3 regions of the Caballeronia sp. HLA56 genome follow, and region 2 is predicted to be linked to each of the others. Evidence: predicted binding sites of a transcription regulator. Region 2 holds the regulator's gene; each other region holds the start of a gene.

Region 1 (7,515 bases), on a different contig from region 2:
CGTGTTGCCGAGATTGCGCGCAAAGAGATTGGATGCCGTCGCGCTGCCGCGTTCGTGCGGCTTCACGATCTCCTGAATCAGGATGAGGCACGAGACGCTCGTCACGCCCATGCCGAAGCCGACGACCGCCGAGCCGATTCCCGCCCACACCGGGCTCATGTCCGGGTTGAGGAACACGAACGGCAGCGAGCCAAGCGGAATGAAGAACGCGCCGCCGATCAGAAGCCGCCTCAGGCCGATGCGCGCGAACGTCCGCGAGGTGAACGTGGCGCCGCTTGGCCAGCCGACCATCATCATGGTGAGCGTGAAGCCGGCTTCGACCGGTGAGCGATGCATCACGCCCTGCACGTACATCGGCAGGAAAGTGGTGAGGCCCATCATCGCCATGCCGGCGAGCAGGGTCGCCGCGTTGCCCGCTGCAATCGGGCGATGTGCCCAGAGGCCGAAGTTGATCATCGGGTCGGCGGCGCGGCGTTCCTGCCAAACGAAGAGGCACGCGCTCGCAATCAGCACCGCCACTTCCACGGCTACCCGCGTGTTGCTGGCGTGGCCGGCATCGGTCAGAGCCATCATCAGCGCGGCGACGGCGGCGGTGAAAAAGAACGCGCCAGCGAAGTCGATCGACGGGCGGCCGTGGCGTTTCTCTTCGTGCAGGAACATGACGAACAGCAGCGCGGCGAGAAAGCCGATCGGTACGTTGATCCAGAAGATCCACGACCACGAGAACTGCCGGATGAGCAGACCACCGACCATGGGTCCGAGCACGGCCGATACCGCCCACACGCTTGCCAAATAGCCCTGCACCTTGCCGCGTTCATGCGCCGGGTAAAGGTCGCCGACGATAGTCAGCACCACCGGCAAAATGGCGCCCGCGCCCACGCCTTGCAGCAAGCGAAACACGATCATTGCGGGCATCGACCAGGCAAAGCCCGCGAGCACCGAGCCGATCAAAAAGATGGCGATGCCCACGAGCACCGCGGGCTTGCGTCCATAAAGGTCGGCGAGCTTGCCGAACACCACGGTGAGCGCGGTCTGCGTGAGCAGAAACGACGAGAAAACCCAGCTGTAGAGATCGAGACCGCCGAGTTGCGTGGCGATTTGCGGCATCGCGGTGGAGACGATGGTGGCCTCGATCGCGACCATTGCCATCGACGCCATCACGGCGGCAATGACGAGCGGACGAACGGTTTGTCTGGCTTGTGGCATGCGTTTCCATGAAAGGAATGGCGCCGCCACGCGAGGCGGATACGGCGCGCGGTAACAGGCGGGCTTACACGAAGAAGGCGATACGGCCAAGGCGAAGCTGCATCAGCCGTTGTGCGGCGGGGCGGCATCGCCGATGAAGTCGATGATGAAGCGGTCGACTGCAATGGTAGCGCCTGCTGAAAAAGCCTGCTCGCTTCGCCCGACTCTTCGTCCTCATTTTTCTCTAACTATCGGGGTATACGCTGGGTTCGTGGACAGAAGGTTGGTTCACATCCTCGTTCTCCTCAGCTTCGAGCGTCGGCTCCGACCCGGACCGGCGCTTCTTTTTTAGCACGTCGATGCCAGAACCCCGCGCCGAAAGATCGAAAAGTCCGAAGCCGCCGAAAGCCGCTAGTAGAATCGAGACGCCAGCCGGTCCGCGTCTTTTCATCTCGATGCGTCTTCACATGATCAAATCGCTGAGAAATCAACTGGTCGTCGCGCTCGGGCTGCTCGTCAGCGCGGTAGGCTTGCTGCAGGGCATCAGCTCGTATCATCTTTGCCGGACCGGCATGGACGCACTGCTCGACATGCGCCTCGAACAAGTGGCGACCCGCATGCGCGACGGTTTCGCCGAAGGCATTCCGCAGAATCCCGCGCGCGGCACGCAGGACGATCGCGATGTCGTGGTCGTCGTGTGGAAGCCGGACGAAGCCACGCCGTTTCGCACGACCGATCCTTCTCTGCGCTTTCCGCGCGATGCAACCGCGGGCTTCGGCAGCTATCAGGTCAACGACGAATCGTGGCGCGTCTTCACGCGTCAGGACCCGACCATGACCATTCAAGTGGCGCAGCGCAACGCCGTGCGCCGCGAACTCACGCGGGAAGCCGCGACGCAGACGCTCTGGCCCATTGTCGTGCTGTTGCCGCTCGTGTGGATCGCGGTCGCGCTCGTCGTGAGCCGCTCGCTGCGCAGGCTCAAACGCCTTGGCGCGAAAGTGCAGGGCATCGATACCGCCAATCTCGAACCGTTGCCCACCTCCGGCGTGCCCGCCGAAATCGCGCCCTTCATCCATTCGATCAACACGATGATCGAGCGCCTCGCGCAATCCATCGAGTCGGAACGCAAGTTCATCGCCGATGCCGCGCATGAACTGCGCACGCCGCTCACGGCCCTGCAATTGCAGGCCGATAATCTCGCGCCGCACATCGCGCCGGGCAATCAGGAGCGTTTTCGCGAGTTGCGACGCGGCATTGGACGCGCGGGCAGCCTCATCACGCAACTTCTGCGCATGGCGCGCGCCGATGCCCCGATGGGCGCGACGCCGCTCACGCGGGTGAATATCGCCACGGTCGTAACGAGCGCCGTGGCCGATGTCCTGCCGATTGCGCTGCAACGCGGCCTCGATATCGGCGCCGAAGAGATGGTCGAGGCCCACGTGCGCGCGGTGGAAACGGATATCGGCATGGCGGTGAAGAATCTCGTTTCGAACGCGGTGCGCTATACGCCGGATGGCGGCACCATCGACTTGCGTATGCGGTGCGAGCGCGACATGGTATGGGTCGATGTCGTCGATACGGGGCCGGGCATTGCGGAAACACTATTGCCGCGCGTATTCGACCGCTTCTTCAGGGCTAACCCTGATATCGAGGGTAGCGGGCTCGGCTTGTCTATCGTGAAGGCGATCGCGCAGCGCTACGGTGGCGATGTGTCACTTCGGAATCGCGATGACGGGCGGTCGGGCATCGTCGCTTCGATTGGCTTTCCGGTCGAGGAAAGCGGCGTGGCTACCGAGGCAAACGCCGCGACAGCCACCGCTTAAAAGGAATGGCCGCGCTGTTTTGTGCCTATTACAATGGGATCGCGTGCTGCGCGTGGGTGATGACCGCGTCAGCTTGGTCGCGTCAATGCGGTGTGCGGACTCAACATGCGAATCCTACTGATCGAAGACGACGTACAGATCGGCACCAGCCTGATGCGCGCCCTCAAGGACGTCGATTACGCCGTGGACTGGGTGCGCGACGGCCAGGCGGGCCGCGAGGCCATGGACGCCGCTGAATACACGGTAGTACTGCTCGATCTCGGCTTGCCCGGCATGTCTGGCCTCGAAGTGTTGCGTGGTGCGCGCACGGCGGGCAACGCGACGCCGGTGCTGATCCTCACGGCTCGCGACGACCTCGACACGCGCGTGCAAGGGCTCGACCTCGGCGCGGACGACTACCTCCTCAAGCCCTTCGACACGCCCGAACTGCTGGCCCGCATCCGCGCGGTGCTGCGCAGAAAGGCGGGTTATGCCACCTCGCGTCTCGGCGACGAATCGATCAATCTCAACCTCGACCAGCGCACGCTTACGTGCGGCGAGACATCCGGCGTGCTGTCGGCGAAGGAGTTCGCGCTGATGCACGCACTCATGGAGCGGCCCGGCACCATCTTTTCGCGCGATCAACTCGAAGACCGGCTTTACGGCTGGGGCAAGGAAGTCGAAAGCAACGCTGTCGACGTGATCATCCATTCGGTGCGCAAAAAGTTCGGCGCAGCGGTGATCCGCAACGTGCGCGGCCTCGGCTGGACCGTGATGCTGGGGCAGGCGGGACGCGACGAAGCGAAGTGAGGGCGTGTCACGCGTAAGGGTCGTCGGGGCGACGGGGGATCGATCCGCAGAAGGTCATGCTGTACGCGTGGTCGCTTTCCTCGACCTGACGCATGCGGCGTTCGAGTTCGGCGTGATCGCCCGACGAGGCAAAGTAGTCGTCGTGCGAATGGTCGTCGGTGGCGGAAAAGAATCTGGAAAGACGTTCGAACATGATGCGCTCCTTAGGCGGACGGTTGGCGACGGCCTGCGTTCGGTATTCAGTATGGCTCGTCGATGGAAACCAGAATAAGGCGCGCGAATTAGCGTTGAATGATGGCTCGCACATGCAGTCGCCAGCACAGAGTTGAGCCTGCGAAACATGTACGCCAGCGCACGCGAATGGGCTGCCGCGTCGCACCATCGCGTGGTATCTTCTTTCACACAGGTTTCACACAAGGATGGATGTACAGCAGCGCGTTTGCCCTTTCAGTCGAACGTCTCTCGTGAACGCCGCCATGAACGAAGTGCCTCGTACTCTCAGTGCCCGCGACCGTGTCGAACTGCTTTGCTGGCTGACGTGCGGCAGCCTCGGTGCGTACTATCTCAACGGCGACTGGCCCGCGCCGTCATTTCATGTCGAAGCCGCGCGCAAGTGGCTCGACCGGCATCAGCGCGAAGCCGACTGGCTTGCTATCGCCAAACTCTCTGCCATTGCACGCGATCTTGCCGCGCGACATTGCGCCATCCTCGAATCCGACTGGGCGCGCGAAGCGGTCGAAGAGATTTTGGACAGCGAAGACCTCAACTTCAATTCGGGCGTGGTGCGGCCCATTCTGGAGGATTGCCGCCGGGCGTTGGCGGAGAAGCGGGTTCCGGAGTAGACGATTAACGTACGCGAGTCGTGAGGGCGGTCGCGCCTCCAACCGCAGGCCGCTAGCGCCACGTGCTCTATCTAGCGAAATATAGGAAAGTATAAGGTAGTCGAGATATACTACGTTATATATTGTTATAGAGTCATAGTCATGGATCCGGTTCGGAACCCATTTGCGCCCGGCGCCGGTAGCCAGCCGCCCGAACTCGCTGGGCGCGAAGCAATCATCGAGGACGCACGTATCGCCATTGAACGCGCGGTGCTCTGTAAGCCTAGCCGTTCGCAAATGTTCCTGGGCTTACGCGGCGTAGGCAAGACCGTGCTGCTCAACGCAGTCGAAGCGCTCGCTATTCAGCGTGGCCACGTCACTTCCATGATCGAGGCGCCCGAGAACAAATCGTTGGGTGAGCAACTGCTGCCACGCATGCATCAAGTGCTTCGAAAACTGTCCGTCGCCGCGAATGCCAAGACGAAGACTTACGACGCGCTGCGAGCGTTGAGGTCGTTTGCCTCCGCATTCAAGTTGGAATATGGCGATGTCTCGATCGCGGTGGATCCCGAAGTTGGAGTCGCGGACAGCGGCGACCTCGAGAATGATCTTCCAGAACTGTTCGTGCGTATCGGCGAGGCCGCTAAAGCTGCCGGTTAAGCCTGGACGCTCCTGATCGATGAAGTCCAGTACCTAAGCGAAAAAGACTTAGCCGCTCTCATCGTGTCATTGCACAAGATCAACCAGGCGCGCTTGCCCGTGCTGTTTTTCGGCGCCGGCTTGCCACAGGTCGCGGCCCTGTCGGGACAAGCCAAATCGTATGCGGAGCGGCTATTTCACTACCCGGAGGTCGGTGCTCTGCCTGAGGACGATGCCAAGGCAGCGATCCGTCAACCAGTGAACGACGAAGGCGCCGGTATCGACGATGCTGCTCTGAAAGAGATTTTCCTCAAGACGAGAGGCTATCCCTACTTTCTGCAGGAGTGGGGCCATCAGTCCTGGAATCTCGCCGTCGGCGACACGATTACCGTAAGCGACGCAAGGCGCGCCGAGTCGACAACGCTCAAGCGTCTGGACGAAGGGTTCTTCAAAGTTCGCTTCGATCGCCTAACGCCCAAGGAACGCGAATACGTCATTGCCATGGCGAAATTAGGCAGTGGCCCTTATCGTTCGTCCGACGTTGCGGACGCGCTCGGCGAAACCCCGCAGAGTCTCGGTCCTCGCCGCGCGCAGATCATCAACAAAGGCATGATCTACAGTCCGTCCCATGGTGATATCGCGTTCACCGTGCCGATGTTCAATGACTACCTGATTCGCAATTTAAGCATTCTTGGCTGACCGGGCTGCGGATTTGCGCCGAGCGCCGCTAGGGACATAAGGCAGACTAGCGCGAATCACTGTATGAATGTACAGTATGCGCATTTTCCGCGTTCTTCGCGCCCGCGCATGTTTAGCCACGTCCTTCGCACGTCGTCGTCTTCCGGCCTTGTCGGCACGCGTCCGTTCTAGGCAATGGACACGCCCGCCACGCCCACGCCTCGCCGTATCGCGCATCTGGACATGGATGCGTTCTTTGCCTCCGTCGAATTGCTGCGCTATCCCGAACTGCGCGGTCAGCCGGTGGTGGTCGGCGGCGGACGCAATGCCATTCCCGAGACGCTGGCCGACGGCACGCGCCGCTTCAGAAAACTGCGTGATTACGCGGGGCGCGGTGTCGTCACCACCTCCACTTACGAAGCGCGCAAGTTCGGCGTGTTCTCGGCCATGGGCATGATGAAGGCCGCGCAACTCGCGCCCGACGCCATTCTTCTGCCCACGGATTTCGAGTCGTATCGCCATTACTCGCGGCTCTTCAAGACAGCCGTCGCGGCGTTCACGTCGCAGATAGAGAATCGCGGCATCGACGAGATTTATATCGACGTGACCGACATGCCGGGCGATTCCGCGAGCATCGGCCGGCGCATGAAGGACGCGGTGCACGAAGCCACCGGGCTTACGTGCTCGATCTGCATCGCGCCGAACAAGCTGCTGGCGAAGATCGGCTCGGAGCTCGACAAGCCCGACGGCCTGACCATCCTGACGATGGACGATCTCCCCACACGCATCTGGCCGCTCGCGGCGCGCAAGGTGAATGGCATCGGGCCCAAGGCGAGCGAAAGGCTGGCGGCGCTCGGTATCGAGACGGTGGGTGACATTGCCGCCGCCGACCTGGGATTTCTGCAGACGCATTTTGGCGGCACTTACGCCGCATGGCTCGCGCGTATCGCGCAGGGGCAGGACGATCGGCCCGTGGCCGTGAGTTCGCAGCCGAAGTCGATGAGCCGTGAGACCACGTTCGAGCGCGATCTGCATCCGAAGAACGACCGCGCGAAGCTCTCCGAGGCGTTCACGGGGCTGTGCAAGAAAGTCGCCGACGACCTGCAGCGCAAAGGTTACGTAGGCCGGACGGTCGGCATCAAGCTGCGTTTCGACGACTTCCGGACGCTCACGCGTGATCTGACCATTCCCGTTTCCACCGACGACCCCGTCGAGATTCGCCGCGCCGCTACCGAATGCGTAAAGCGCATCACGCTGGATCGACGGCTGCGGTTGCTCGGCGTGCGCGTGAGCGCGTTGAGCGTGCGCGGGGAGGACGGCGGCTTCATCGAACCGATTCAAGTGGAACTGCCGTTCGACTGAGGCGTTAAGCGCCAAAGGGAATAAGCAAATCGCGGATCGTTCGTTGGCGGCACGGCCGCGACGAAGTAGATTGGCTGTCTTTGCGCCGTTCAAGAACATCGTGACGACCCTCGCACCGACCCTCGAAAGTTCGCCCCAAACCGCCGATCGATCCATCGACGAATCCATTCAAATTCGCGCCTTCGACGCGCCGCTCGGCGCCGAGGTCATCGGGCTCG
Region 2 (7,515 bases):
GCTTCACGCGCAAGCCGAAGGCGACGTTCTCGAACACGGTCATGTGGCGGAACAGCGCGTAATGCTGGAACACGAAGCCGACTTGCCGCTCACGCGCGCCCACTTCGGCAACGTCCTCGCCGTTGAGCACGACCTGACCGGCATCGGCATATTCGAGGCCGGCGATCACGCGCAAGAGCGTGGTCTTGCCGCAGCCGGAAGGTCCGAGCAGCGCGACGAGTTCGCCCGACGGAAAATCCAGCGTGACGTTGTCGAGCGCGGTGAAGGTGCCGAAGCGCTTCTGCAGATTGCGAACGATGATGCTCATGATTGATCCACGCCTTCCATTTATACGGTTGCCTTCACGTCGCTCAGCGTGGCCGTCATGCGGCGCTCCGCGAGCAGCTTCAGCCCGAGCGTGACGAGTGCGAGCAATGCAAGCAGCGACGCCACCGCGAAGGCGGCCGAGAAGTTGTATTCGTTGTAGAGAATCTCGACGTGCAGCGGCATGGTGTCGGTCTGGCCGCGAATGTGGCCCGAGACCACCGAGACCGCGCCGAACTCGCCCATCGCGCGCGCGTTACAGAGAATCACGCCGTAGAGCAGGCCCCACTTCACGTTGGGCAAGGTCACGCGCCGGAAGATCTGCCAGCCCGACGCGCCGAGCACGTGCGCGGCCTCTTCCTCGTCGTTGCCTTGCGCCTGCATCAACGGAATCAGTTCGCGCGCGACGAACGGGAACGTCACGAAGATGGTCGCGAGCACGATTCCCGGCACCGCGAAGATGATCTGCACATCGTGCGAAATCAGCCACGGTCCGAACCAGCCCTGCGCGCCGAACATGAGCACGTAGATGAGGCCGGAGATCACGGGCGACACCGAGAACGGCAAGTCGATAAGCGTCGTCAGAAGAGCCTTGCCGCGAAACTCGAACTTGGCGATGGCCCACGATGCCGCGAGCCCGAACACCACGTTGAGCGGCACGGCAATCGCGGCGGTCAAGAGCGTGAGCTTGATGGCCGACCACGCGTCCGGGTCCTTGAGCGAATCGAAGTAATAGTCGATGCCCTTCGCGAAGGCCTGCACGAACACGGCGACGAGCGGCACGACCAGAAACAGCGCGAGAAACACAAGCGCGATACCCGTGAGTATCCAGCGCACGGCGCGCGGTTCGGTGACGGGATTGAGCCGGTTGGTCTCGCCGCGCGCGGCAGTGTTCACGGGAAGCGCCTTGCTGTTTGGCGTGCTCATGCGTGACCTCCGCCCGGAGTTCCGGCATGCAGCGAGGGCCCCGCGGCCACCACGGGCGCCGCGCCCGTCTTGCTCGTGCGGCGTTGCAGGAACCATTGCAGCGTGTTGATGAGGAGCAGCATGAGAAAGGACACGCACAGCATCACGACGGCGATGGCCGTCGCGCCGGCATAGTCGTACTGTTCGAGCTTGGTGATGATGAGCAGCGACGTGATCTCCGACTTCATTGGGACATTGCCCGCGATGAAGATGACCGAACCGTATTCGCCGAGCGCGCGCGCGAACGCAAGGGCGAAACCGGTCAGAAGCGCGGGAAAGAGCGCCGGCAACACGACGCGGCGAAACGTCAGCCAGCGCGTGGCGCCGAGACATGCGGCGGCTTCTTCCTGCTCGCGCTCGAAGTCTTCGAGCACCGGCTGCACCGTGCGCACGACGAACGGCAAGCCGATGAACGTCAGCGCCACGAGCACGCCGAGCGGCGTGAACGCCACCTTGATGCCGAGCGGCGCGAGATACTGCCCGATCCAGCCGTTGCTCGCGTACACGGCGGCAAGCGAAATGCCGGCGACGGAGGTCGGCAGCGCAAACGGCAGATCGACGATGGCATCGACGACACGCTTGAACGGGAACGTGTAGCGCACGAGCACCCATGCGACCAGGAAGCCGAAGATCGCGTTGATGACCGCCCCGCCGAGCGCCGCCGTGAAAGTGAGCCGATACGACGCCAGCACACGCGGCCCGGTGACGGCGCGAACGAACTGCGCCCAGTCGAGCGTCGCGGTCTTGGCGAAGGTCGCCGCAAGCGGAATCAGCACCACGAGGCTCAGGTAAGCCACCGTGATGCCGATCGTCAGCCCGAAGCCGGGTAACGCACTCGGCTTTCGGAAAGTGAACGTTGTCATCTTTGCTTCATCCTTGATCGTCCTGCCTTCGGCGCCCGGGGGATAAGCGCACTGTTTTTTAGTCTCGTCATGCGCGGCCGTCTTTGCGGCCGCTTTCATTGCGACTCGAGCGCCTCGCGGCGCCCGGTCTCTTGTCTGCTTACTGCGGCTGATAGATCGAATCGAACACGCCGCCGTCCGCGAAGTGCGTCTTCTGCGCTTTGGTCCAGCCACCGAAGGTGTCGTCGATGGTGTAGAGCTTGAGCTTGGGGAACTGCTTGGTCAGCTCGGTGGGCACCTTGTCCGAACGCGGACGATAGAAATTGCGCGCCGCGATCTGCTGGCCTTCGTCGCTATACAGATACTTCAGATACGCTTCGGCCAGCTTGCGCGTGCCGTGTTTGTCGACGACCTTGTCCACCACCGCCACCGGCGGCTCGGCCAGAATGCTCACCGAAGGAACCACGATCTGAAACTTCTCCGGACCGAATTCCTTGAGTGACAGGAACGCCTCGTTTTCCCATGCGATCAGCACGTCGCCCTGACCGCGCTGCACGAAGCTGGTGGTCGCGCCGCGTGCGCCGGAATCGAGCACGCCTGCGTTCTTGTAGAGCTTGGTCACGAACTCCTTCGCGGTCTCTTCGTTGCCGCCGGGCTTGTGTTGCGCATACGCCCACGCCGCCAGATAGTTCCAGCGCGCGCCGCCCGAGGTCTTCGGGTTCGGCGTGACGATCGACACGCCCGGCTTGGTGAGATCGTCCCAGTCCTTGATGCCCTTCGGGTTGCCCTTGCGCACTAGAAACACAATGGTCGACGTGTACGGCGATGCATTGTCCGGCAGACGCTTCTGCCAGTCCGTCCCGACGATGCCCTTGGAGGCGAGCGCGTCGATGTCGTAAGCAAGCGCAAGCGTCACGACGTCTGCCTGAAGCCCGTCTAGAACCGCGCGCGCCTGGCCGCCGGAACCGCCATGAGATTGCTTGAAGGTGACCGTTTCGCCGGTGTCCGCCTTCCACTTCTTCGCAAAGGCCTGGTTGAAGTCCTGATACAACTCGCGCGTCGGATCGTACGAGACGTTCAGAAACGACGTGTCCGCGTGCGCGGTGGCCGAGATTCCGAAACTGGCCGCCGTGATCGCCAGCGCGGCAAAGATTTGTTTCGCGCCGCCCTTCAATCCAGCCCTGATGCTATGCATTCCCCGTTCTCCGTCTTATCGAATTGACGGAATCAGTCTAAAGGCGAGCTTATATGATTAGAAATAATTGTTTCTCACTTTTTTAGATGCAAAAGTGCTAAAGCGAGGTTTTTCGCAGTCCGAGGGACGAATAGCGACGGTTTGAGCGCGCTGCAGCCTTGTCAGTAAAGGATCTGGCGATGAACTTCAAGTAAAGCTTGAAAAGCGCGAAATACTGTATAAAAATACAGTCATCTGTCCATCCATACAGTGCGCCGAGGCTCCAGCAAGTGACCAAACCCTCAAAACTTACCGCGCGACAGCAGCAAGTGTTCGAGCTCATCCAGCGAGCCATCGACCGCACGGGCTTTCCGCCCACGCGTGCCGAGATCGCCGCCGAGCTTGGCTTCAGCTCCGCGAACTCCGCCGAGGAACATCTGCGGGCACTGGCGCGCAAGGGCGTGATCGAACTCGCGGCGGGTTCGTCGCGTGGCATCCGCCTGTTGGGAGGCTCCGCGCGCATCGACCGTTCGGACGACCTTCCGCATCAGTTCACCTTGCCGCATCAGAGCATCATGCAGTTGTCGCTTCCGCTGGTCGGGCGCGTTGCGGCGGGCAGTCCCATCCTTGCGCAGGAGCATATTTCGCAACACTACGCGTGCGACCCTGCGTTCTTTTCGGGCAAGCCTGACTATCTGCTGAAGGTGCGCGGCTTGTCCATGCGCGACGCGGGCATTCTCGACGGCGACCTGCTTGCCGTACAGAAGCGCAATGAAGCGAAAGACGGGCAGATCGTGGTCGCGCGTATTGGCGACGACGTCACGGTGAAGCGCTGGAAGCGCCGGCCAGATGGCGTGGAATTGGTCGCGGAGAATCCCGACTACGAAAACATCTTCGTGCGCTCCGGCAGCGGCGACTTCGCGCTGGAAGGAATCGCGGTCGGGCTCATCCGCTCCGGCGAGTTCTAACGTACGACTCGAGCGCGCGGCGCGTCAACACCGCCGCCCGCTTCGCCTCCTCGCCCTCGCGCGACGCGGCACGTTTCAAAAATTACAAGCATGACGGCCACCGCTCGCGGCGTGCCGCGGTGCGTCCTATCGTCTGTCGTCTGTCGTCCGCCGTCTGGAGAGTCATCATGGAACGTTTCGCCCGTTTGCTGCCCTTTCGTCAGTTTGGCCGTCTGCGTCATTTGCGCTCGCTGATCTCATGCGCCGTGGCGCGACCTGAAGCGGCGCCCGATCTCTTCGACGAGATGCCCGCGTTGCCGTCGCGTCAACCCGCCTTCGCCCGTGTGTCGCTCAATAGCGCGGTGCATGCGGAATCGGAACAGCGCGCGCCGGTGCGGGTGTATCGCAGTGAGTCGCGGGTAATCATGGTCGGCAATATCGGCGAGGTGTCGCGCATGATCGACCGGTGTATCGACGAGGAACGCGCCGGCGTTAGCAGCGGCATTCTGGCCTGAGCGCGGTCGAGCGTTTGCCGAGTGAATTTGAGTTATGTGCAATGCAGGCAGTCCGCAATCTATCGGCTGCAAGGAATGAAGCTCGGGATATATCCGGCGTGAACATGGTCAATCGTTCTTTCATGTCACCCATGTCACGCCAGGGGTCGTTCCTTCGCATGTCCCGCACTACGCGTTGTTTCGTCGCCGCGCTCGTCATTCTCTTCATCGTTGCAGGGTTAAGCCTTGTCTATGCGTCGCCCTATATCGCGCTGAACCGCGTCAAGCACGCGGCCGATGCGCGCGATGCACAGACCGTCAACGAATACGTCGACTTCCCTGCACTGCGTGAAAGTCTCAAAGAGCAAGTCGGCGCACTGCTGACGCGGCGCGTCGATATCCAGACGAGCGGCAATCCGCTCGCGATCATCGGTGCAATGATCGGCGCGGCGCTCGTAGGGCCGCTGGTGGATTCCTACGCTACGCCCGAAGGCGTCGCCGCGATTTTGAATGGCATTCCGCCGCGGGGAGATCTAGGCGAGCATCCACCCGATGTCGTGCCACCGGTTCGAGACGGTCAGGCGGCGGCGAGTTCACCGCCGTCGGAAGCGGCATCGGGCATGGTTGCGACTCAAGAACCGCCGCGACAACCACCGCAGACCACGGCCGGATATCGCAGCTTCGATACGTTCGTGGTGACCTACCAGCACGGTGCCGGCGATGCGCGGTACTCCGCGATCTTTCATCGGTACGGGTTGATAACGTGGAAGCTGGTCGCGGTTGATTTGAACGGGTGAGTTCGTTGTTGGACAACCATTAAAGTGCCGGTAAGCGCTTCATGGCATTTTTTGCGGCGTTAAGCGTGCGCGGCCGTCACGCAAGGAGACGGCAGCTGGCGGCTGATAGCGCAAAACAGCACTGGCCCGACGCAGGCCAGCCTCATCGCGCAAACCTATCCTCAAACACTTACTTCGGCCCGGTCCGGCTTCGCCGCATAAGCCGCCTCATCTTCCGCTTCGGCCGACTCACCTGCCTGACAAACCGCAACCAATATGCTGCATGACACGCGATCGAGCAGCGGTGTGTTGCCCGCGCCCATCCACCAGCGCGCGAGACCGCTGCGGCATCGATGGCCGACCACGACCAGATCGACCTTAAGAATTTCCGCCAGCGTGGCGATTTCATCGATCGGATGCCCGAATGCGAAATGGCCCTGCGCCTGCAAGCCGCGTTCGCGCAGCCACTCCACGCCTTCTTGCAGGATATCGCGTGCGGCATCCTCGAACCGTCCGCATGCCATGTCGGTCAGAAGACCGGCGCTTTGCGCAATGCTCGAACGCATATCCACCACCGCCAGCACGTGCGTCTCCGCGTTCAAGGCAAGCGCGAGATTCGCGCCCTGACGCAACGCCTTGCGGCCCTCTCTGGAGCCGTCGTAGCACAACAGGATTTTTCGATAGCCTGACATCATGATCTCCCTGCCGCGTAGCCGATGGTGTCGGCAAATCGAGTGCGGCGCATCTTCATCATGGTAGGTCGCCTCATGCGTGGCAACGATGGAAAACGCTTACATGGCAACAAGCGCTAGCGCACACCGTGCCAGAGGCCTGAGCGCCTTGCCAGACAAGCGCGCGGCGCCATTTGCCAAAACAACAGGAAGACGCGATGCACGCTTCGATCACAGGAACGATGCATGCGCTTGCATGCAAAGCGCCGCGCTGGTGCATTGGATTACACTAGCCGGCTGAGTTTTCTCCTCGCAGGACCGCCGCATGACCGACATAAATCACCGAGCTGGCGCGAACTCGAACGCGGCGCCAGCGATCGAATTCAGCGAAGTCAGAAAACATTACGGCGAGCGAAGTGTCGTCGATGGCTTGTCGTTCGACGTTCAGCCTGGCGAGTGTTTCGGCCTGCTTGGCCCGAACGGCGCGGGCAAGACGACGACGCTCAAGATGCTGCTCGGCATTACATCGCCCGACAGCGGCACGATCCGTCTCGTCGGCGAACCCGTGCCAGCGCGCGCACGCTTCGCGCGGCAACGCGTGGGCGTCGTGCCGCAATTCGACAACCTCGATCCCGACTTCACCGTGCGCGAAAACCTGCTCGTCTTCGGCCGCTATTTCGGCTTGACAGGTGCGCGCATGGAAGCCATCGTGCCTTCGTTGCTCGAATTCGCGCGCCTCGAAAGCAAGGCCCAAGCGCGCGTCGGCGAACTGTCGGGCGGCATGCGGCGGCGGTTGACGCTGGCGCGCGCCCTCGTCAACGATCCCGACGTGCTCGTGATGGACGAACCCACCACCGGCCTCGATCCGCAAGCGCGCCATCTGATCTGGGAACGCCTGCGCTCGTTGCTTTCGCGCGGTAAAACCATTCTGCTCACGACGCACTTCATGGAAGAGGCCGAACGCCTGTGCGACCGGCTTTGCGTGATCGAGGAAGGCCGCAAGCTCGCGGAAGGAAGGCCGCGCGAGTTGATCGAATCGGTGATCGGTTCGGACGTCATCGAAATCTACGGACCCGATCCGCAGGCGCTGGCCGCCGAACTGGAACCGTTCGTCGCGCGCACGGAGATCAGCGGCGAAACGCTTTTCTGCTATGTCGACGACCCGCAGCCCGTGCATGCGCGCGTGAAGGGCCGGACGGACGTGCGCTATCTGCATCGTCCGGCGAATCTCGAAGATGTTTTTCTGCGCCTGACCGGGCGCGAGATGGTGGACTAATCAAGCGATGGACACTTTCGATCGATCAGGCGCAAGCATCGAGAAAACACGCGTGCGAGCCAAACA
Region 3 (7,515 bases), 1.6 Mb from region 2:
TGCCTCGGAGGGCGCGCCGAGCGCGGGTGTCTCGTCGTCGATCCTGCTATCTGAAAGGAGATCTCGGTCAGGCACGGCAGCGGCCGAATGCCAGAGCGCTTCCCGTCGGTTGCCCGCGAGCGATTGAAGGGCGTTGGCAGCCGCCAGTACTTGCAAATCGTGGCGATCAAGTTGCGCTCGGCGCGCCAAGTCGCTGACGCTCCCGAAACGTCTCACCGCTCGGGCGTTTTCGATGCGCTGCGCAGCTCCATCGCGCATACCCTTCAACAATGATAGTCCGAGACGTACGACTGGCTTCGAGTCTCCTGGCTCATGTTCAAGGATCGAGTCCCAACCGCTGACCGTGACATCGATCGGCGCCACACCGACACCGTGACGTTTCGCGTCCTGCACGAGCTGAGACGGCGAATAAAATCCCATCGGCTGGCTGTTTAGCATGGCGGTCAGAAACGCTGCCGGTTCATGACACTTCAGCCAGCTGCTCGCATAAACCAGTAGCGCGAAGCTCGCCGCGTGACTTTCAGGAAAACCGTATTCGCCAAAGCCTTTGATCTGCTCGAAGATGGCTTCAGCAAAGGATTTTTCGTAGCCGCGCTCTTGCATGCCGTTGACAATGCGATCGTAGTATTGTTGCAGGCCGCCTTTGCGCTTCCATGCTGCCATCGCACGGCGAAGCTGATCGGCCTCACCCGGCGTAAAGCCTGCCGCGAGAATAGCAACTTGCATCACCTGTTCCTGGAAAATAGGCACACCCAGCGTGCGACCTAGTGCGGTTTCCAGTTCCTTGCTCGGGTACGAAACGGGCTCAATCTTTTGACGTCGTCTCAGATAAGGGTGGACCGCGCCGCCCTGGATCGGACCTGGACGGACGATGGCGACTTCGATTACGAGATCGTAGAAGGTGCGGGGCTGCATCCGCGGCAACATACTCATCTGCGCACGCGATTCGATCTGAAAGACGCCAACTGTGTCTGCCTGCGAAATCATTTCGTAGGTCACGGGATCTTCCGGCGGGATGTCCTGCATCTCGAAACGCTCGCCGCGCTGTTCAGAGATGATATCGAGCGTGCGACGGATGGCCGACAGCATGCCGAGTGCGAGCACGTCGATCTTCAGCAAGCCAAGCGCCTCCAGGTCGTTTTTATCCCATTGAATGGCGCTGCGATCAGCCATCGCCGCGTTCTCGACGGGCACGAGCCGCGTGAGCTTTCCGCGACTGATGACGAAACCGCCCGAATGCTGCGACAGATGACGCGGAAAATTGAGAATCTGCGCCGCAAGCTTCGCCCACATCTGAATCAGCGAGTTTTCTGGATCAAGCCCCGACTCTTCGAATCGACGCAACAGATCCTGCGAGTGATCGAACCATTGATGGCTTTTCGCGACCTTGTCGACAATTTGCGGATCAATGCCCAGCGCCTTGCCTGTTTCGCGCAATGCACCCCGCGGCCGATAGGTCGAAACCGCTGCCGCGATCGCAGCACGATCGCGGCCGTACTTGCGATAGATATACTGGATCACTTCTTCGCGCCGCTGATGCTCGAAGTCGACGTCGATGTCTGGCGGCTCGCCTCGCTCTTTGCTTATGAACCGCTCGAACAACATGTTGCCGCGCGAGGGATCGACCTCCGTCACGCCGAGGCAATAGCAAACCGCGCTGTTGGCCGCAGACCCACGTCCCTGACAGAGAATGTGCTGGCTTCGCGCGAAGTGGACAATGTCATAGACCGTCAGAAAATAGGCCTCGTAGCGCATCTCGCCGATCAGTTGCAGCTCATACTCGATCTGCTGCTGAACCTCATGCGGAATTCCAGCCGGAAAGCGCTTATGCGCGCCGATGTAGGTCTCCTGCCGCAGATAGCCTTCGTGCGTGAAGCCTGCCGGCACCAGTTCATCGGGATATTCGTAGCGCAGTTCATCCAGCGAGAAGCTACAGCGCTCCAAAATGTTGAGCGTCTGAGTAAGGGCGTGAGCGGGATAGAGATTCGCCAGACGCAGCCTTGAACGAAGATGCTGCTCCGCGTTTGGCGCGAGATCGTAGCCACATTCAGCGACAGGTTTGCCGACACGGATCGCCGTCATCGTGTCCTGTAGCGGTTTTCGGGAGCGCACGTGCATGACGACGTTGCCAAGCGCGACGACCGGCACGCGATGCCGCTCGGCGATGTATTCCACGCTGCCGCGATGAATGTCGTCCATCGCGCGTTGATGAAGGATCAATCCGACCCATGCGCGAGCCGGAAACGTCTCATTGAGCCATTCGAGCTGCGCTGAAAGCGCCTCTTCCTTCGCCGGGAAATCCGGCACCAGAATCGCCAGGCAATCAGGTACGCCGCGCAGGTGCGCGTAGTCTTTGTCGGGCTTCGAGACGTCGTGCGGCGTGAGCAGGTACGTGCCTTTTGCCGCGCGCATGCGACCGAGCGTGATCAACTCGGACAGGTTGCCATAGCCGTTGCGGTTTTGCGCAAGCAGGATGAGGCCGAACGCCGGGCTCTTGTCCGCGTGCACGAGCCGGAAGTACGAGCCGATGACCAGCGGCAGCTTTTCTTCTTTCGCCTGGACATGTGCGCGCACAACACCGGCGAGCGAACACTCGTCGGTGATGGCGAGGCCCGAGTAACCGAGTTGCGACGCGCGCAGCACGAGCTCCTCGCCATGCGATGCGCCATGCAGAAACGAAAAATTTGTGAATGCGAAAAGCTCCGCGTATTCGGGAAGGGTTGAGGAGAACAGATCCACGGCAACACCGATTACCCGAACAGTCCGTGCAAAAACCAGCGGACCTCTTCAGTCTTCACGCTCGGTCGTTCACGGTAGATCCAGTAGCAACTGTTGTCGGCGGCTTCCGCGACGTAATAGTCGCGCGTCACCAACTGGCCGTCGTGCCAGCCCGCTTCGATGCGCTCACCCGTCGAGACAAGTTTCAGGGGCGAGCCGTAGAACGGCCGGTGGTTCTTGATCATGAGCCGCACAGGTGCGTCCAGCAGCCACGTAGGACGCGGAAGATCGGCCGGAGGCGGGCAGGGCTTGGTGGATGCCTGCACCGGTACCCATTGATTCGCGTGCTCGGGCCGGTGATCAGATGTTGGCGCCGGTCGCAAGACGTTCTCGGATCCCAGACGCGCGACCAGCAGTTCGAGCAATCGATTGTGATCTTCTGCAGAGCCGCCTGGATCCGGGAAAAGCGAGTCGCTGGGCGGCTCGGCGGGCTGAACCTTCGTAGCGCTCAGGCGCACCGCAATGACAGCCGCTTCCAGCTCGATGCGGCCGAGTCGTTCTTTGAGCAGGCGAACCAGATGTTCCTCGTACCAAGTTGGCTCAGCGAGCGCGATATCGATTACTGTCGGTTCGATCGCCTGGCGGCCTCGCTCGTGTTCGAGCGTGATCGTCGCCTGCGTGAGTGCGAGCTGCTGCGCGCTCAACCAGCCGCAGAGTTGCACGATCAGGCGTCGTGCGGAGAAAAGGATGGCCTCGGCATGCTCGACGCGATCGGGCAGTTCGATACGCGCGCTAAAGGCAGGCGGCAGCGCCAGCCACGCGTATAGTTCAGGCGACAGGCCGTAGGCACGGTCAAGCGAATCGAGTAAATCCACACCGCACCTCTTTTTAAGCCCCGCGCGCGGCAGGCGTCGAATATCGTTGAGTACCCGGCAACCCAGGCCGTTGAACCACTCGGCAAATGACCGGACTTCGGGGACCAGCATGAACGGCAGCTCACCCAGATGGCGTTCGAGTGAACGCATCTTGAGCACGCGCCGATGGCCACATTTGGCAAGCAACCACGCTCCTTGACCCGTGGGCGCCACGCTCATTCGGGCGGTGACGCCGATTGTCTTGACCGTCTCGCGAATCTGCCGGCAGACGTGCACGATGCCGCCGAAGAGCCGAAGACTTGCCGTCACGTCGACGATGATCGTTTCTTCTTCGCGTATCGCGACTTGTGGCGAAAAACGAAGCAGCGCGAACGCGACTTCGCGTTGTACGTCCAGTTCACGCGCGGGGTCGCGGTCGTACATCAGCGCGTCGGCCGCAAGCGTGGTCACCCCACCGCGCTTCATGCCCACCAGCACCCCGGCATCTCTTGCCGCCTGATCGAGGACGATCACTCGGTCACGTTCGAGCACCACACACCCGTGTTTAGTTGGAGACGACCACCTCGGACGGAACACCTCCAGCGAAAGCCGGGGCAGGAAGATGGCGACGAACACGGCCATGAGGACTGAGCAGAATCGGTGACGGTTGAAGGTGGATGGAGAGTGGATCGGTTCGGGTGGGCCCTCGTCGCTTGATGACGTCGACGGCGATGCCGCCGTCGGCGGGCCGCACCCCCAGTCGTAACGTCGCGGGTGACGAATCCTGGGCAGCGGCAAGCGGTCGAACCAGAATCAGGAGCGTTTCCGTCGCTTGTGCTGCCAGATGCAATCGACGTAACGCCTCAGACCGCATGTGCTGCTGCCAGACGAGCAGCGCGCCGCAACTTCGCGCGTTGAGCACGCGCTCGGCACACCAGAGCGCGTCCGCCGTCTTTGGCGCGCGCAGCATCATGAGCTTGTCCAGCGGCACGCCCAGATAGGCGAAGGCCAGGCTGTTCGGCACGTGCGGGGCCTGGAGCAACGCAATGGGCCGCTTGCTCGCTGCGACCAGCGCGGGCTTCAGTAAGCGCATCTCACCGATCCCTGGCTGCTGGACGAGCAACTCAATCAGCGAGCCGATTGGCCAGCCGCCACCGGGCAGCTCGGCCGACAATACCGCGTAGCCGGTGTTGATCGTCTTGCCGTACGCGCGCGCCATTGAAGAGCCGCGCCAAAGCGCCGGGTGAATCGACTCGATTTGTTGCGGCAGGGCAGCCATGATCGGGAACGTTCTCCAAGAATCCGGTTATTGCAGTACTGTATAAATATACAGTGTTGATCTTAGCGCAAAATTGATTTTGTTCATTGCTCCCTTTTTTGCTGACGATTGGCAAATGGGATCCTATGATCGCTCCGAGACATCCGATGCCTGAAGTCGTCAACTTCGTTGCAAAGTTGCGTGAGGCTTTTGAGGATGCGACTATCGACGAAGCCGTGGCCCGCGGCAACACGAGCGAGCCGACTTTTTGGCTCGGGAGAATGACCGGACGCCGAAACGGAGTTGTGGACAAGTTCCACCGCTGGCAGATCGACGCGCGCGTGCGTGACCGACACTATTCCTCGGGTTGCGCCGGTGCATGTATCGGGTTGCCAGCGCTGCAGCGAGCCGAGATTATTCTCTGCGTTGAAAGTCTGAAGAGCATCCGCAACTGCATTAAGTGGGGCTATTCGGCGTTGGTTTGGTCCGGAACCTCGGTTGGATACACGCAGGGAGCAAGATGAACATGCCTGATATTGACGAACTGATGGGCGCGCGAGCCGATCTGCTGTGCTTTCTGGTCGCGACGGTAGCGGCGTCGTACGCGCTCACGCGGGAATGGCGCGTCGATCATGTTGTGGAGAGCGGCCGTATTTGGCTCAAACGCAATCTCGTATCGATGCACTGGCTAGAGCGCGTTCGGATCGGTCAACTGGCGCTCAAGATCGCGCGTCGCGATTTAAAGGGCGCAGGCATCGCCGTTCGCCAGGCAGATGTGCAAGCGCTCTTCAACGGCGATATGGGATTGAACCACGCAAGCACCGTGGTCCAGAAGATGATGAAGTTGTGCCGTGAGGCGACCGGCACGGCAAGCTAGGCGACCGAAGTAAGCGATCAAGCCCGTGCTCGACACGGGCGACCGAACGGACACGTGAGCAGACCGATACAGAGCAAGGAGGCGACAGTGTGCTACTCGGCGCAGATCCAGGCGGACTATCGAAAATACGTCAAGATGTTCGGCGCGCAGATGGACATTCGCGAGTTCGCGCGTCTGTACTGGGAGCGTGCCGAAGGCAGCAAGGCGAAGATCCCGAAGGCGATGGACGCCCCGTTCCTTGAGCCGCAGAACGAAGACGAACGCCAGATCAAGGCGTTCGTTGATCGGTTCAACGCTGAGCAGGCGAATACGCTTGAACAGGAGCTCTTCAAGCAGCGCAAGCGCCTGGCTGATGCCGAACGTATGCTCCAGACGAAGGTAACGAAAGCCGCAACCGAAAGCCAGCGCATCGCCACCGACAAGATCGACTCCGCTTTGCGTCGGCTCGACGATCTGCGTCGCACGACGCCCAAGGATCGCGATGCGCGGATTTTTCCGGGGCACTACGCGCCGGTGCTCGTCGTGGAGGATGGCAAGTACGTGGTAAAGCCAATGCGCTATCAATGCCGCATCGCAGGCAAGCCTGCAAACTACGATGTTCGCTTCCCGGGCACCTACAACGCACGACGCGACAATCTCGAGGGCTTCTGGAAGCCATGCTTTGGTGTGTCGCATGGTTTAATGCTGGTCGACGTCTTCTACGAGAACGTCAAGCGTGCACGCTACGAGAACACATTGCTTGAGACGCACGAGCGAGATGAAAACCTCGTCCTCGAATTTCGACCGAGCAATGGTCAACTGATGTTCGTTGCGTGCTTGTGGTCGCACTGGAGCGCACCAGGCCAATCGGATTTGCTTTCGTTCGCCGCGATCACGGATGAGCCGCCGCCTGAAATCGAGGCTGCGGGACATGACCGTTGCATCATTCCGATTAAGCCGGACAACGTCGACGCGTGGCTGAACCCGGACGCATCGAATCTGGATGCGTTGTACGCCATTCTCGATGATCGCGACCGGCCGTATTACGAGCATCGGCTTGCCGCTTAAATCTTGCCAATGCAAAGCTCGACTCGCTCGTGGAATCGATTAAAGAGCGATGCCGACGACATCAGGCCAATCGCATCAAACCTTGGAAAGTGCCTCGTACGCTTTTTCCGGTATTTCCGCAAGTCGGGACGAATGCACCTGGTTGCTGAGACCATAAAACTTTTGGAAATTCATGATCAACGGCGACCACTTGTCCGGATCGATTCGATTGGCGTGACCTTCTACGAGCAGGTCGGGATGGACGTGAACACGCTGGATCCGCACCTCGATCAAGCTGATGAAGCCGCGCAACTGGTCGCTATCTTCGCCAATACCATGGACTGCCGAGACAACAGCTTCAAGTTGAATCGGACATTCAAGCGCGCGTGCTGCCGCGATCGTATCGGATTCCATCCTCGTCAATTCAGCGCGCCCAAATTTGTCAGGTTCGTAGACGTAGCCCAGTGCGCGCCTGAATTCAGGAACCGGATAAACGCCCGTGGTGCGGGCGATGCGATCAACAGCGCCCACTTCTTTGACCGACGGAAGATTCAGCACACATTCGCCGGTACGGATCAGGTTGCGTGTGGTCTGCGATCCGGACGCAATACCGAGCACGCCTCGCCAGCCCAGCCAGAATACTGAAGATATGGGCGCGAGATTGTCCGTACCGTTTTCATTGACGGTGCTAACCAGGACAACTGGCGTTCCCAGGTAGAGGATATGGGGTTCAGCGATAACGTGAGGCGCATTCATGAGTGTGTGCTCCTTGAGTGGACGGA

What was found. The regulator LexA, encoded in region 2, represses DNA repair genes until DNA is damaged. The targets are predictions, from matches to a motif close to ACTGTATNNNNATACAGT.
Region 1: a site for LexA is predicted at 6,015-6,032, ahead of dinB (DNA polymerase IV). Genes of this name have one in related genera too.
Region 3: a site for LexA is predicted at 4,889-4,906, ahead of imuA (translesion DNA synthesis-associated protein ImuA). Genes of this name have one in related genera too.

Annotation. Positions count from the first base shown of each region.
Region 1 covers NZ_BAAHOB010000001.1:196,876-204,390, forward strand. Annotated here, with positions in the region: gene ACYQ47_RS00970 (MDR family MFS transporter) at 1-1,206, opposite strand, end outside; gene ACYQ47_RS00975 (sensor histidine kinase) at 1,653-3,008, shown strand; gene ACYQ47_RS00980 (response regulator transcription factor) at 3,114-3,797, shown strand; gene ACYQ47_RS00985 (transcriptional regulator) at 3,805-3,990, opposite strand; gene ACYQ47_RS00990 (hypothetical protein) at 4,274-4,639, shown strand; gene ACYQ47_RS00995 (hypothetical protein) at 4,949-5,278, shown strand; gene ACYQ47_RS01000 (hypothetical protein) at 5,348-5,956, shown strand; gene dinB (DNA polymerase IV) at 6,131-7,297, shown strand; gene ACYQ47_RS01010 (TauD/TfdA dioxygenase family protein) at 7,452-7,515, shown strand, end outside.
Region 2 covers NZ_BAAHOB010000005.1:1,887,627-1,895,141, reverse strand. Annotated here, with positions in the region: gene ACYQ47_RS28450 (sulfate/molybdate ABC transporter ATP-binding protein) at 1-307, opposite strand, end outside; gene cysW (sulfate ABC transporter permease subunit CysW) at 328-1,230, opposite strand; gene cysT (sulfate ABC transporter permease subunit CysT) at 1,227-2,132, opposite strand; gene ACYQ47_RS28435 (sulfate ABC transporter substrate-binding protein) at 2,272-3,306, opposite strand; gene lexA (transcriptional repressor LexA) at 3,576-4,253, shown strand; gene ACYQ47_RS28425 (hypothetical protein) at 4,421-4,747, shown strand; gene ACYQ47_RS28420 (DUF2939 domain-containing protein) at 4,906-5,523, shown strand; gene ACYQ47_RS28415 (universal stress protein) at 5,685-6,194, opposite strand; gene nodI (nodulation factor ABC transporter ATP-binding protein NodI) at 6,499-7,449, shown strand.
Region 3 covers NZ_BAAHOB010000005.1:337,033-344,547, forward strand. Annotated here, with positions in the region: gene ACYQ47_RS20980 (error-prone DNA polymerase) at 1-2,739, opposite strand, end outside; gene ACYQ47_RS20985 (Y-family DNA polymerase) at 2,751-4,214, opposite strand; gene imuA (translesion DNA synthesis-associated protein ImuA) at 4,138-4,851, opposite strand; gene ACYQ47_RS20995 (hypothetical protein) at 4,998-5,354, shown strand; gene ACYQ47_RS21000 (hypothetical protein) at 5,351-5,707, shown strand; gene ACYQ47_RS21005 (SOS response-associated peptidase family protein) at 5,795-6,754, shown strand; gene ACYQ47_RS21010 (flavin reductase family protein) at 6,830-7,489, opposite strand.